2 regions of the Thauera sp. WH-2 genome follow, and region 2 is predicted to be linked to the other one. Evidence: predicted binding sites of a transcription regulator. Region 2 holds the regulator's gene; the other holds the start of a gene.
What was found. Region 2 encodes LexA, which represses DNA repair genes until DNA is damaged. Its sites were predicted from a motif close to ACTGTATNTANATACAGT; they were not measured.
Positions count from the first base shown of each region.

Region 1: a site for LexA is predicted at 3,310-3,327, ahead of ACNKW1_RS03670 (error-prone DNA polymerase). Genes of this name have one in related genera too.

Region 1 covers NZ_JBLWFG010000001.1:765,233-772,663, forward strand. The annotation lists gene gltX (glutamate--tRNA ligase) at 1-281, opposite strand, end outside; gene ACNKW1_RS03655 (ABC transporter ATP-binding protein) at 377-1,171, opposite strand; gene ACNKW1_RS03660 (ABC transporter permease) at 1,173-2,063, opposite strand; gene ACNKW1_RS03665 (ABC transporter substrate-binding protein) at 2,163-3,134, opposite strand; gene ACNKW1_RS03670 (error-prone DNA polymerase) at 3,333-6,683, shown strand; gene ACNKW1_RS03675 (MFS transporter) at 6,786-7,431, opposite strand, start outside.
Region 2 covers NZ_JBLWFG010000001.1:132,815-140,245, reverse strand. The annotation lists gene ACNKW1_RS00740 (FKBP-type peptidyl-prolyl cis-trans isomerase) at 1-256, opposite strand, end outside; gene ACNKW1_RS00735 (peroxiredoxin) at 231-728, opposite strand; gene lexA (transcriptional repressor LexA) at 1,141-1,749, shown strand; gene imuA (translesion DNA synthesis-associated protein ImuA) at 1,775-2,659, shown strand; gene ACNKW1_RS00720 (Y-family DNA polymerase) at 2,671-4,143, shown strand; gene ACNKW1_RS00715 (hypothetical protein) at 4,345-4,965, shown strand; gene ACNKW1_RS00710 (M61 family metallopeptidase) at 4,994-6,787, opposite strand; gene radA (DNA repair protein RadA) at 6,838-7,431, opposite strand, start outside.

The DNA.
Region 1 (7,431 bases), 630 kb from region 2:
TTGTAACGGTCCATGCGCTGCATCTGGTAGAACGGACCTTCGTCGTGCGCCAGGCCCAGCCAGTCCATGCCGTCGAGGATGGCCTGCACCGCCGCAGGCGTGGAGCGCGCCACGTCGGTGTCCTCGATGCGCAGCACGAAGGTGCCTCCGTGGCGGCGGGCAAATGCCCAGGAGAACAACGCGGTACGCGCTCCGCCGATGTGGAGATAGCCGGTGGGGCTGGGGGCGAAGCGCGTCCGCACAGGGGGGCGAACGGAATGGGAGTCAGGCGTCTGGGACATGGCGGACTTCTATGGTGGCGCTTGAACGAAGCGCAGATTCTAAAAAATGAGATTGACGGAAAGGGGCTGCGCAGCCGGGACAGGCCCGTCTCCGTTCAGCCCAGCAGCAGCGCGTCGTCGTCGATTTCCTCGCCGCGCACCTTCTCGAACATGTCGAGCAGGTGGTGCACGTCGAGGCCTTCGCGCTCCTTGCCGGAGACGTCGAGCACGACGCGGCCCTGGTGCAGCATCACGGTGCGCTGGCCAACGTCGAGCGCCTGACGCATCGAGTGCGTGACCATCATCGTCGTGAGCTTGTGCTCCGCGACGATGCGCACGGTGAGCTCCAGCACGAAGGCCGCGGTGCGCGGGTCGAGCGCCGCGGTGTGCTCGTCAAGCAGCAGCAGGCGCGAGGGCTGCAGCGCAGCCATCAGCAGGCTCACCGCCTGGCGCTGGCCGCCCGAGAGCAGGCCGATGCGATCGGACAGGCGGTTCTCCAGACCGAGCCCGAGCGTGGACAGCTGGGCACGGAACTCCTCGCGCAGCGCCGGCTTGACCGCGAATGAGAAGCCGCGGCGCTCGCCGCGCATCTTGGCGAGCGCCATGTTCTCCTCGATGGTCAGGTCCTCGCAGGTGCCGGCGAGCGGGTCCTGGAACACGCGGGCAACGTGCCGCGCACGCGCCCACACCGGCTGGCGGGTCATGTCGATGCCGTCGATCTCGATCGTGCCGCTGTCGACACGCTGCTCGCCGGAGACGGCATTGAGGAAGGTCGACTTGCCGGCGCCGTTGGAGCCGATCACGGTGACGAACTGCCCGGTCGGAATCTCGAGCGACATGCCGCGCAGGGCCTGCGTCTCGATCGGTGTGCCGGGGTTGAAGGTGAGGCGCAGGTCGGTTGCTTTCAACATGTCAGTTCACCTTCTTTCCGGACCAGTGCGCGCGCAGCTTGGGCACCACCAGCGCGACCGTCACCAGCACCGCGGTGACGAGGTTGAGGTCTTGCGCCTGCAGGCCGATGAAGTCCGAATTGAGCGCGAGCGCGATGAAGAAGCGATACACGATGGCGCCGACGATCACCGCGATCGTCGCCAGGTAGAGCTTGCGCGAAGGCAGCAGGCTCTCGCCGACGATCACCGCCGCCAGGCCGATGACGATGGTGCCGACGCCCATGGAGATGTCCGCCCCGCCCTGCGTCTGCGCGAACAGCGCCCCGGCCAGGCCGACCAGCGCATTCGACAGCGCCATGCCGGCCAGCACCGCCAGCCCGGTATTGACACCCTGCGCGCGCGCCATGCGCGGGTTCGAGCCGGTGGCGCGAATCGCCAGCCCGCTCTGGGTGGCGAAGTAGGCATCCAGGGCGAGCTTGACCGCCAGCACGACAAAGACCAGCAGCAGCGGGCGGAACACATAGTCGGCCATCGCCTCGGGCTGCAGCAGGTTGAATACGGTGGGCTCCATGATCAACGGCACATTGGGCTTGCCCATGATGCGCAGGTTGATCGAGTACAGCGCGATCATCATCAGGATGCTGGCGAGCAGATCCATGATCTTGAGGCTGACGTTGAGCCAGCCAGTGATCAGGCCCGCGACCGCGCCGGCGAGCGTCGCCACGATGGTGGCGGTGAAAGGATCGTAGCCGGCGGCGATCATGGTCGCGGCGACCGCGCCGCCGAGCGGGAAGCTGCCATCCACGGTCAGGTCAGGAAAGCGCAGCAGCCGGAACGAGATGTACACGCCGAGGGCGACGAGACTGAAGATCAGGCCGATCTCCAGCGCCCCGAGCAAGGTGTAGAGGGACATGGGAAATACCGTTGATTGAAAGACGACGCGGGCGCCCTGACAGGAGCGCCCGCGGCGGCCGGAGCGATCCGGCCGGTCCTGGACCGAGCCTGAACGCGATTACTCGATGACTTTGGCCGCGTCCTTGACGAGGTCTTCTGCCAGCGTGACGCCCTGCTTCTGCGCGGCGCCCGGGTTCACATGCAGGGACAGCTTGTTGCTGGTCTCGAAGGCAATGTCACCCGCCTTCTCGCCCTTGAGGATGCGCACAACCATCTCGCCGGTCTGCACGCCAATGGCCTTGTAGTCCATGCCGTACGCGGCCACCGCGCCACGCGCGACACTGTCGGTGTCGGCAGCCACGAGCGGGATCTTGGCGTCCATGCCGACCTTGACCAGCGCCTCGTAGGCCGACACCACGTTGTTGTCGGTGCTGGTGTAGAACACATCGACCTTGTCGATCAGGCTGCGAGCAGCCGAGCCGACATCCACCGAACGCGGCGCAGCGGCATCGACCAGGCTCATGCCGTGCTTGGGCAGAAGCTCGCGCATCTGCTCGAGCACCACGACCGAGTTGGCCTCGCCTGGGTTGAACACCATGCCCACGCGCTTGGCAGCGGGCGCCACACGCTTGATCAGTTCGATCTGCTTGTCGAGCTCGAGCGCATCCGACACCCCCGTGATATTGGTGCCCGAGGGCTGCATCGAAGGCACCAGCTTGGCGGCCACGGGATCGGTCACCGCCGAAAACACGAGGGGGATATCCTTGGTCGCGGCTGCCACGGCCTGCGCCGAGGGCGTGGCGATGGCGACGATCACATCGGACTTGTCGCCGACGAACTTACGCGCGATCTGTGCCGCGGTGCCGGTGTTCCCCTGGGCGCTCTGGTACTGCCACTTGAGGTTCTTGCCGTCCTCGTAGCCCGCGGCCGCGAGCGCCTCCTTGACGCCATCCCGGACCGCGTCGAGGGCCGGATGCTCGACGATCGCGGTGATGGCGACCGACTTCTGCTGCGCGTACACCGGGCTCGAAATGGCGAAAGCGAGCGCCAGCGCGCCGAACAGCACCTTGCGGGACTTGGTGAAGCTCATGAAGGACTCCTTGACGGCCATGCCGGCCGGGCAGTGAAGGACATACGCGATCATCGACCGCGACAGGAAAAGCGAACGAGTTCGAGAGTTTAACAGCGCACTTGGCACATGCGACTGCGGTAGACCCCAAGACAGTGTCCAGCATTCACGATCAGCCGTAAGCCTTGCAAGAAAAACTGTATTTATTTACAGTTTTGCATGCCCATCCCGTATGCCGAACTTCACTGCCTGAGCAACTTCAGCTTCCAGCGCGGCGCCTCGCACCCCGAGGAGCTCGTCGAGCGGGCTGCGGCCTTGGACTATGCGGCAATCGCGATCACCGACGAATGCTCGCTGGCCGGCGTGGTGCGCGCGCATCGTGCACTGCAGGACATGCCCGTCAGGGGCCGCCCGAAGCTGATCATCGGCAGCGAGTTCCAGCTCGCGGATGGGCCCCACGTCGTGCTGCTGGCCGCGAACCGGCGGGGCTACGGCCAACTCTCGCGGCTCATTACCCAGGCACGGCGTGCGGCCGACAAGGGGTATTACCACATCGACCGGGAAATGCTCGAAGCCGACCCTGCGCAGCGTCTCGACGACTGCCTGGCCCTGCTCGTGCCACCACCGCATTTTCCACCCCTGCATGGGCTGGACGAGGCGTCGGCAGCGCTCGCCGCCGACGCGCGCTGGCTGGGCAAGCTGTTTCCCGGCCGCAGCTGGATCGTCATGACGGCCCTGCTCGACGGCGTGGACGATCGCCGCCTGCACCGGCTGGATCACATCGCCGGCAGCGCCGGCCTGCCGCTGGTCGCCGCCAGCGGCGCGCTGATGCACGAGGCCGCCCGCCGCCCGCTGGCCGATGTGATGACTGCGCTGCGCCTGCACTGCAGCGTGGCTGAAGCCGGCCTGGCGCTCGCGCCCAACGGCGAACGCCGCCTGCACGATCACGCCACGCTCGCCAGCCGCTACCCGCCCGCACTGCTGGCCGAAACCCTCGCCGTGGCCGCGCGCTGCGGCTTCAGCCTGGACGAGCTGCGCTACGAATACCCGGCCGAACTCGTCCCCGCCGGCGAAACTCCGGCGAGCTGGCTGCGCCGCCTGGTCGAAGGCGGGCTGATGTGGCGCTTCGGCGCGCAGGTCTCCGTTCGCGCCGGTAACACCGTGGCACCCGTGCCACCAGCCTGCGCCGGCCATGCGTCGTCCACGGCCCCGTGCTCCGACCCGCCGGCGCCGCTGCGCATCGCAACCCCGGCACCCACCGCCACGCCGCCCCAGCCCGCCGACGACCCCGCGCCGGCTTCGGTACGCACGCAGATCGAGCACGAGCTGGCACTGATCGCCGAGCTCGGCTACGAGCCCTATTTCCTCACCGTGCACGACATCGTCCGCTTCGCCCGCATCGCCGGCATCCTGTGCCAGGGGCGCGGCTCGGCGGCCAACTCGGTGGTGTGCTGGGCGCTCGGCATCACCGAAGTCGACCCGCAGCTCGGCATCATGCTGGTCGAACGCTTCATCTCGCGCGAGCGCAACGAGCCGCCCGACATCGACGTCGACTTCGAGCACGACCGCCGCGAAGAGGTCATCCAGTACATCTACCGCAAGTACGGCCGGGACCGCGCCGCGCTCGCCGCCACCGTGATCCGCTACCGCGCACGCAGCGCGCTGCGCGACGTCGGCCGTGCGCTCGGCCTGGACGAGGCGCTGATCGAGCGCCTCACCCGCGCGCATCACTGGTTCGACGGCCACCGCATCCTGCCCGAGCGCCTCGCCGAGGTCGGGCTCGACCCCGCCAGCCCGGTCACCCGCCGCCTGGTTGCCCTCACCGAGGAACTCATCGGCTTTCCGCGCCACCTGTCGCAGCACGTCGGCGGCTTCGTCATCGCGCGCGGCCGGCTCGACGAACTGGTGCCGGTGGAAAACGCCGCCATGGCCGATCGCACCGTGATCCAGTGGGACAAGGACGACCTCGACGCGGTCGGGCTGATGAAGATCGACGTGCTCGCGCTCGGCATGCTGTCCGCGCTACGCCGCGGCCTGGCGTTGGTATCGGCCTGGCGCGGGCAGGCGGTGACGCTGGCGACAATCCCGCGCGAGCAGGAAGAGGTGTACGCGATGCTGTCGCGCGCCGATTCGGTCGGCGTGTTCCAGGTCGAATCGCGCGCGCAGATGACCATGCTGCCGCGGCTCAAGCCGCGCCGCTTCTACGATCTGGTGGTGGAAGTCGCCATCGTGCGCCCCGGCCCCATCCAGGGCGGCATGGTCCACCCCTACCTGCAGGCACGCGATCGCGCGGCGCGCGGCGAGGATCCGATGGACGACCAGCGCGAGGAGATCCGCGGCGTGCTGGCACGCACGCTCGGCGTGCCGATCTTCCAGGAGCAGGTGATGCAGCTCGCGGTGGTCGCGGCCGGCTTCACCGGCGGCGAAGCGGACCAGTTGCGCCGTGCGATGGGCGCCTGGCGACGCAAGGGTGAGCTCGAGCGCTACCGCCAGAAGCTGCTCGACGGGCTGGAGAAGAACCGCTACGACCCCGACTTCGCCCAGCGCCTGTGCCAGCAGATCGAGGGTTTCGGCAGCTACGGCTTCCCCGAATCCCACGCCGCCAGCTTCGCGCTGCTGGTGTACGCCTCGGCCTGGTTGAAGTGCTTCGAGCCCGCGGCCTTCCTCGCCGCGCTGCTCAACAGTCAACCGATGGGCTTCTATTCGCCCTCACAGCTGATCCAGGACGCGCGCCGGCACGGGGTGGAGGTGAGCGCGGCGGACATCACCGTGAGCGAGTGGGACTGCACGCTGGAGCCTGCGGGGGGTACCACGGCGGAACCCGGACAGGTGGCTGCAAGCGTCGCGGCACCCGTGACCCCGCAGCCCGCGGTCCGCCTCGGCCTGCGCATGATCCGCGGTCTGGCGCACGAGGCCGCCACCCGCATCGTCGCCGCACGCACCGAGCACGCTTTCACCAACACCCAGGACCTCGCCGCGCGCGCCCGGCTCGATGCCGGCGACCTGCGCACGCTCGCTGCCGGTGGTGCGCTCGCCAGCCTTGCCGGCCATCGCCGCCAGGCCCTCTGGCAGGCGAGTGGCGCCGCGCCCCTGCCCGGGCTGCTCGCCCAGGCCCCAGGCGGCGACGTCGCTGCCACGCTGGCCGCGCCCGCCGAGGCCGAAGACCTGCTCGCCGACTACGCTCGCCTCGGCTTCACCCTCGGCCCCCACCCGCTGTCTTTCGTGCGCGACCAGCTCGCGGGGCTGCGCTTTCTCACCGCCGCCGACATCGCCGCCGCGCCCGACCGCATGCTCGCGCGCGGCGCCGGTCTCGTGACCTGCCGTCAGCGCCCCGGCACCGCCAAGGGCACGCTGTTCGTGACGCTGGAGGACGAGACCGGGCTCACCAACGTGATCGTCCGCCCCGAGCTCTTCGAGCAGCAACGCCGCATCCTGCTCGGCGCGCGGCTGATGGGCGTGTTCGGTCAGATCCGCCGCCAGGGCCGGGTGGTGCATCTGGTGGCGAGCCGCGTCGTCGACCACTCTGCCCTGCTCGGCAACCTGGCCGCACGGAGCCGAGATTTCCACTGAAACGCAACGGGCGATCGTTCAGCGCGCGGTCAGCCAACCGGCCACGAAGCGCTGCGCATCCGGCCGGCACATCGCCGGCCAGCAGCGCATGGGCGAGGAAGTTCACGCGCTCTGCCCCGCAGCCGCACGCTGACGCAGCGCCAGCCAGACCAGCGCCGCACCGGTGACGCCCACCGGCAGCAGCGAGCCGAGGTTGAGCAGCGTCCAGCCCTGCGTGGTCACCAGCGCGCCCGAGGCGAACGAGGTCAGCGCCATCACCGCGAACACCGCGAAGTTGATCGCCGCCTGCGCCTTGTCCTTCTCCTCGGGGCGGTAGGCCTGCATCGCCAGCGTGGTGCTGCCGGTGAAGAGGAAGTTCCAGCCCACGCCGAGCAGGAACAGGCCGATCAGGAACTGGTGCAGGTCCTGCCCCGAGAGCGCCACCGCGATGCAGGCCAGGTTGAGCACCACGCCTACGCCCATGATCTGCAACACGCCGAAGCGCTTGATCAGGTGACCGGTGAAGAAGCCCGGCGCGAACATGCCGATCACGTGCCACTCGAGCACCAGCGCGGCATCCGAGAACGGCATGCCGCACACGTCCATGGCCAGCGGGGTCGCCGCCATGAGCAGATTCATGACGCCGTAGCCCATTGCTGCGCCCAACGTCGACACGATGAATACCGGCTGGCGGACGATCTCGGCCAGCGGCCGGCCGCCGGCAGCCCCCGCCGTCCTGACCGGCTCGGCCGGGAAGCGGATGCCAGCC
Region 2 (7,431 bases):
GGAAGAGCTTGGCGTCCTCGACCAGGACCAATTCCTCGTCGTAGTCGCCGAAGGCATCCTCGGGCTGCAGCTTGACCTGCAGTTGCTCACCGAGCTTCCGGCCATGCAGCGCTTCTTCAAGCACCGGGAAGATGCCGTCGTAGCCGCCATGCAGATACACCAGCGGGTGCTGCCCGTCGTCGATGACGCTGCCTTCCGGATCGCGCACGGTGTACTGCAGCGTGACCACGCTATTTTTTACGATTTCGTTTTGCATTTCGGGGTTCCAGTTCCTTGACCAGTTCGAAAACCGCGGCGGCGTGGCCACGGGGTGTCACATCGTAGAGCGCGTGGCGAATGCAGCCTTCCTTGTCGATGATGAAGGTCGATCGCCGCACACCCATCTTCTTCACGCCGTCGACTTCCCGTTCCTGCCAGACACCGTAGAGGCGGCACGCCTCGGTATCCGCATCGGAGAGCAGACGGATCGACAACCCTTCCTGGTCACGAAACTCGGCGTGCGTCAGACAATCGTCCGGACTCACGCCGACCACGATGCAGTCGAAAAGGGCGAACTCGTCCTCGTGGTCGCTGAAATCTGCGGCCTGGAGCGTGCAGCCCGGGGTCTTGTCGCGGGGGTAGAAGTAAAGAACGACATGATGCTTGCCGACCTCCGACGCGAGGTCGAAAATTTCCATGTCGGCATCGGGCAACGTAAAGGCGGGGGCGGTATCTCCGCTTTTGAGCATGTGTTCTCCGTGATGAGGGGCGGATTCTAGCCGAGAGCCCCGGCCAACACTACCGACGCTGGCCAGGACAGCTTCCGGAAACTGCGCCAGCCGGGCAGGCAGACGCGTCCCTTGTCGTATGGTTCGCTTCGGTGCGCACCTGCAGCCGCGCCCGAGACTGAAGCAATAGCCCATATCGGGCGCAGGCTCAAGATGCAGCGCATCATTGCCTCGAACAGCCAGGAGGACCGCACCATGCTGGCAGCCGCTCCGCGCCGCTCTTTCCGGAACCTGCCCGAGAGACCATGTGCGCGATGGTGCTGGACCGCCCGGGGGGGCTGGAATTGCGCCCACTGCGGTTTCTGGTTTCTGCCTTACCGCTTGCTCTCGGCGCACAACTGTTTAAAATTACAGCCATCCATTGGAGGCTGACATGAGTGCCCGTAGCGAAAACCTTACCGCGCGCCAGCAGGAAATCCTCGACTTCATCCGTGCCACCGTCGAATCCGAGGGCCGACCGCCCACGCGCGCCGAAGTGTGCACCGCCTTCGGCTTCCGCTCGCCCAACGCCGCCGAGACCCATCTGCGCGCACTCGCCGCCAAGGGCGCCATCCTGCTCGAGGAAGGCCGTGCCCGCGGCATCCGCCTCGCCGAGGCGCTCGGACTGCCGCTGGTTGGCCGGGTTGCCGCGGGCAGTCCAATCCTCGCCGCCGAGCATGTCGAAGCGCGCTTCCAACTCGACCCTGCCCTCTTCTCGCCCAAGGCCCACTACCTGCTGCGCGTGCGCGGCATGAGCATGCGTGATGCCGGTATCCTCGACGGCGACCTCATCGCCGTGCACCGCAGCACTGAGGCGCGCAACGGCCAGATCGTGGTCGCCCGCGTCGACGACGACGTCACGGTCAAAACCTTGCAGCGCAAGGGCCCGGTGGTCGAACTCCTGCCGGCAAACCCGGACTACACTCCCATCGTCGTCGACACCCGCCAGGCGCCCGTGGTGATCGAAGGCATCATGGTCGGGCTGATCCGCAAGGATCACTGACGTCGATTCCGATGGCGCGACCACCATGGCCATCCCGCTTCGCCACGCCGGGGACGCGCCGCAGCATGCTTCCCTGCCTGCGCCCCCCTCTGTGCGCCCTTCTGCATCCTCGCCCCTTTCCCTGTCCGCCGGCACGGATGCGCTCACCAATGCGCTCGCCAAGCTGCCAGCCGGCAGTGTCTGGCAAGCAAGTCAGCTTGCACAGGGGCAGACACGGGTGCTTCCGAGCGGCTTCGCCGAGCTCGATGCGGCGCTGCCGGGTGGCGGCTGGCCAGCCGGCGCACTGATCGAACTGCTGTGCGACCGCCCCGGCGTCGGGGAGCTCTCCCTGCTCCTGCCCCTGTTGCGCCGCGTGACACAGACCCAATGGGTGATCTGGATTGCTCCGCCCCTGCTGCCTTACGCCCCTGCACTGGCACACGCAGGCGTACCCCTGTCACGCCTGCTGCTGGTGCGCACCCGCAGCCGCCAGAATCTGCTCTGGGCCGCACGCCAAGCGGCCGCTTCGGGCAACTGCGCATGCGTGCTTGCATGGGCCCTGCAGGGAGATAACACCGCCCTCAGGCGCCTGCAGCTCGCAGCCGAGGAAAGCGCCACCCCCATTTTTCTTTTCCGTCCGCACAGCACGGCGCAGCATTCATCGCCCGCGCCACTGCGCCTGGCGCTTGCCGCACATGATCAGGGCCTGCAGATCCATGTGCTCAAGCGGCGCGGCCCGCCTCTCGCGGAGCCGTTGCTGTTGAACCTGCATGTCGCCGGCGGGTCGGAGCCGCCTGCCGCCGCTCCGATCACCGGGACCGCACCTGAAGCATGGGCGAACGAGTCACCTGGGAACGGGCCGCCCCGGGCTACCGCAGGGTCGCCGGGGGTGGCTGCCCCCACTTCGTCCCCCCTGGCCCTGGTCCGCTGAGCCTGCGCGCCATGCTGTGGCTCGCCATCGTACTGCCCGAGTTGCCCTTGCAGGTCTTCACCCGCGCCATGTCCTCGCCGCAGCCGCTCGCAGTCGCCTCCCCGCCGCCGCGTGCGCAGCTGATCGCCGCGAATGCCCCTGCGCGTGCGCTCGGCATCGTGCCGGGGCTGCGCCAGGCCAGTGCGCTGAGCCTGCTTCCCGGGCTTTCGCTACGCGCGCGCGCGCCGGCATGCGAGCGTGCCGCGCTGGAAGAGATCGCCCTCTGGGCTGCACGCTTCACCCCACGCATCAGCCTGGCACCACCGGATGCCGTGCTGCTCGAGGTGTCCACAACACTACGCCTGTTCGGTGGTACACACCGGATCGCACACGAACTGGAGCAGGGACTGCGCACGCTCGGGTTCGAGGCACGGCTCGCTTGTGCGCCAACGCCTCTCGCCGCCCACTGGTTCGCCCGCAGCGCCGCAGGCCGGCTGGATGCGGACGATGAGCAGGAGGACTGGCTGCGGCACCTGGACGAACTCCCCGCGAGCGTACTCGCGGACAGTGGCTGCGACGCCGCGACCTGCGAGCTTCTCGCCGGTCTCGGCATGCAGACCCTCGCCCAGGTGCAAGCACTGCCTGCCGCAGGCCTGGCCCGCCGCCAGGCGCAAGCGGTCAGCGAAGCGCTCGCACGCGCACGCGGCACACTCGCCGACCTGCGCCCCTGGTTCGCCCCCCCGCAGGGCTTCGACCATGCGCTGACGCTCCCCGCGCCGACACACCATGCCGAAGCGCTGAATTTCGCCGCCCGGAGGCTGTTCGCCAGCCTTGCCGCATGGCTGCAGGCGCGCCATGCCGCCCTCGATGCCTGCACCCTGAGCCTGGAGTACGAGCACGAACCGGCCACCGTGCTCGAACTTCTTTTCGGCCAGCCGTCGGCGGACGCCCAGCGTTTTGCGCTGATCGCACGCGAACGCCTGGCTTCGCTGCCCCTGCCCGCCGAGGTCTGCGCACTGCGTGTGCGGGCAGATCGCACCATGCAAGCCAGTACACCCAGCGGCGACCTGTTTGGCGACACCGGACAGGAGGCGGCAGACGCCTTTCTGCTCCTCGCCCGACTGCGCGCACGCTTGGGCGATTCCGGCGTAATCCGGCTGGGCACCCGGCCCGAGCACCGCCCGGAGGCAGCCCTGCAGGTGCACGCGCCGGATCGCACCCACTCTGCCCGGGAGCCAGTTCCCGCATACCGCGCCACGGCGCACCTGCCCCCCGCTGCACACGCGCGTGAGCGTCCGCTGTGGTTGCTGCCCGTACCGCGCCCGATCCTCGCGGAGCGGTTCACTCTGCTCGGCTGCGCAGAGCGCATCGAAACAGGCTGGTGGGACGGCCAGCCTGTGCGCAGGGACTATTACCGCGCGCGCGACCCCGGGCATGTGCTGTGCTGGATTTTCAGCGATCTGGATCGGGGCGGGCGTTGGTTCCTGCATGGATACTTCGCATGAGCCCCTAAAAGGCCTCAACCCCGGCATCCACGGCCAGAATCCGCTCCGCAAAAGCGCCCGCGCACGGAAAGCGCGCCCACGTACGCCGCGCCCAGGTAGTACACTGCGTCCAAAACTGCGTCCCCAAGCAGGCGCTTGCGCCTGCCTGAATCCCCCAACCACCCGAGCCCCTGCCTCTCCACAGCGCCCCGCTGCTCTGCCATGTCCCAACGCCCCTCAGCTTCCCTCGATACCCCCGCATCCAACCCGTCGTCCCCGGGCGGCGCTTTCTCCAGCACAGCGCTGCCGAGCGCGCATCCGCCCGGCGATGTGGCGCGCAGGCGTGCATTCTTCAGCCTGCTTGTCAGCCTCGTGGCGCTGCCCGCATCCTGGCTCCTGTTCTCCCAGCTCGAACGCCTGTGGCCCGAGATCGTGCAACTCGAAGGCATCCCTTTCCTCGCCGCAGCCACCCTGCTGGGCGCCACCATGGCGATCGGTCCCCTCGCGGTGGTGATCGGTCTGCTGCTCGCCGTGTGGTTCGGCGTGCGCAGCGTCTACAGCGCGCGCAGTCGTCCTTCCCCCGGGCTCGACCGGCTGATCATCGCAGCCGCACTGCTGGTCTGGTTCTCGCCAGCGCTGGCGGCGGTATACAAGGCGGCGCATGCGCTCGCCACCGGCAGCATCCATTTCGTCCGCCCGCCGCGGGACTACTTCCTTGCCACCGATCCGATTGCCTACTGGCAGGGTGTGGGCTTCTGGCTGATCATGGCGGGCCTGTTCGGGTTTCTCGCCTGGCGCTACTGGCGTGGCAAGCTGTTCGCCCGCCCGGCCGCCGAGCCCTGAGCCCCCCCACGCCCGGCATCCGCCAGGCTCAGCTGCCCAGCCAGCCCCGGCGTAGCGCGACGGCCGCCGCGCCAGCCCTGGGCGCCAGTGAGAGCACGTACTTGTCCGCAGGCGCTTCGCCCAGTTCGAGCGTGAACGCCATCAGCTCGTCCCGCCGGAACACGTGCAGCCTCGCCTGCTCCCCCGCGAGGCGGCGCGCCAGCAGGTCGTCCAGTGCCTTGGCACTGGCGATGCGAATCCCGTCCAGCGCAAGCAGCACGTCGCCCGCCGATACCCCCGCCGTCTGCGCCGCACCGTCGTCGTATACATTCGCCACTCTTGGCTCGCCCGCGCCCGCCGCCAGCTTCACGCCCAGCACCGGCGCCACGCCCGCAGGCGTCGCCTCGAGCACCACACCCATGGGTTTGAGCAGCTTGGCCAGGGGCAGATCCTCGCAGCCCTCCACCGCCTGCCGCAGCCAGCGCGCCAGCCGCGTGCCCAGTCCTTCGCCGCCGACCTCGCGCACCGCGGCAAAGATGCCGTCCTCGGGCACGCCCACGCCCGTGCAGCCATGGCGCTGCCACAGCAGGCGCATGACGTCGTCCAGACTGCAGCGACCCGCGCTTCCGGCACGTAGCTGCACGTCGAGCGCGAGCGCGATCAAGGCGCCCTTGGCGTAGTAGCTGACGATCGCGTTGGGCGCGTTCTCGTCCTGGCGGTAATACTTCGTCCACGCATCGAAGGAGGACTCGGCAACGCTCTGCTTGAGCCGGCCGCTGCCACGCATCACCGCGGAGAGGTTCTTGCCCAGCAGGGCCAGGTAGTCGTCCACCCCGATCACGCCGCTACGCACCAGCGCCAGGTCGTCATAGTAGGAAGTGAAGCCTTCGAAGGCCCACAGCAGACGGGTATGATTCTCGCGCGTCAGATCGTAGGGGGTGAACGCTGCCGGCTTGATGCGCTTCACGTTCCAGGTGTGGAAATACTCGTGGCTGCACAGACCCAGGAAGCTCTTGTAGCCATCGGACAGGCCTACCATGCCTTTCCACGGCAGATCGGCCCGGCTGCACAGCAGCGCGGTGGAGGCGCGGTGTTCGAGCCCGCCATAGCCCTCGCCCACCACCATGACCAGGAACGCATAGTACGTCACCGGCGCGGGCGCGCCGAACAGCTCGATCTGCCAGGCACAGATGCGCGCCAGATCGCTGCACAGGCGCTCGACATCGCAATCCTGCCGCCCGGTGAGCGCAATCTCGTGTGTCACCCCGCCGGCTTCGAAGCGCGCCCGCGCGAAACGGCCCATCTCCACAGGGTGATCGATCAATGCATCGTAGTCCGGGGCAACAAAACGCCCGAAATCGCAGCGCCCGGTGGGTCCGCCCTCTGCAGGCGGCAGCGTGGTGATGAGGGCCCAGTCCGCGTACTGCCCGCCCTCGGGGCGATCGATCGTGACGGCGCAGGGCGCATCGGTGCGTCCTTCCACCGCGAGGAAGACGCTCGTGCCGTTGAAGAAGCCGTGCGTCGTATCCAGGTGGGCGGTACGCACCGAAAGATCCCAGGCGTAGATCTCGCACCGCACCACCAGCTTCTTCACCCCGCGCAAGGGTGACGTGCGCCAGCTGTGTTTGTCGACCTTTTCCAGCACGCAGGGCTTGTCATCGGCCAGCGCCTCGATGCGGACGATGTTGCGCGCAAACTCTCGGATCATGTAGCTGCCCGGAATCCACGCCGGCAGGCTGAAGCCCTGCCCGCCCGGATCGGGATCCAACACCGTGCAGCTCACCTCGAACAGGTGCGCGCCGGGCCTGGACGGACGGATACGGTACTCGACGGGAGGTTTCATGAGGACGCTCTTGGGACCGTACGGGTTACCGGCGGATTGCACCGGCAGGTTCATTCAAGGGTGCGCAGGGCTTCGAGCGCCTCTTCCACACGCCCGACCGGGATCACCGCCATGCCTTCGATCGGTTGCTTCGGCGCGTTTGCACGCGGCACGATCGCGGTGTCGAAACCGAGCTTGGCGGCTTCCTTGAGACGCTCCTGTCCGCGCGGCGCAGGGCGGATCTCGCCGGCAAGGCCCACCTCGCCAAACACTGCAAGGCCGCGCTTGAGCGGGCGATCGCGCAGGGAAGAGACGATCGCGAACAGGATCGCGAGGTCGGCGGCCGGCTCGGTGATCTTGACGCCCCCCACCGCATTGACGAACACGTCCTGATCGAAGCACACCACACCTGCATGGCGGTGCATGACCGCGAGCAGCATGGCCAGCCGGTTCTGCTCCAGGCCCACCGACAGGCGCCGCGGGTTGGGACTTTGCGAGGAATCGACCAGGGCCTGCACCTCCACCAGCAGCGGGCGGGTTCCTTCCTGGGTGATCAGCACACAACTGCCGGCGACCTGCTGCGCGTGCTGCGACAGGAAGATGGCCGAGGGGTTGGAGACGCCGCGCAGGCCACGCTCGGTCATGGCGAAGACACCGAGTTCGTT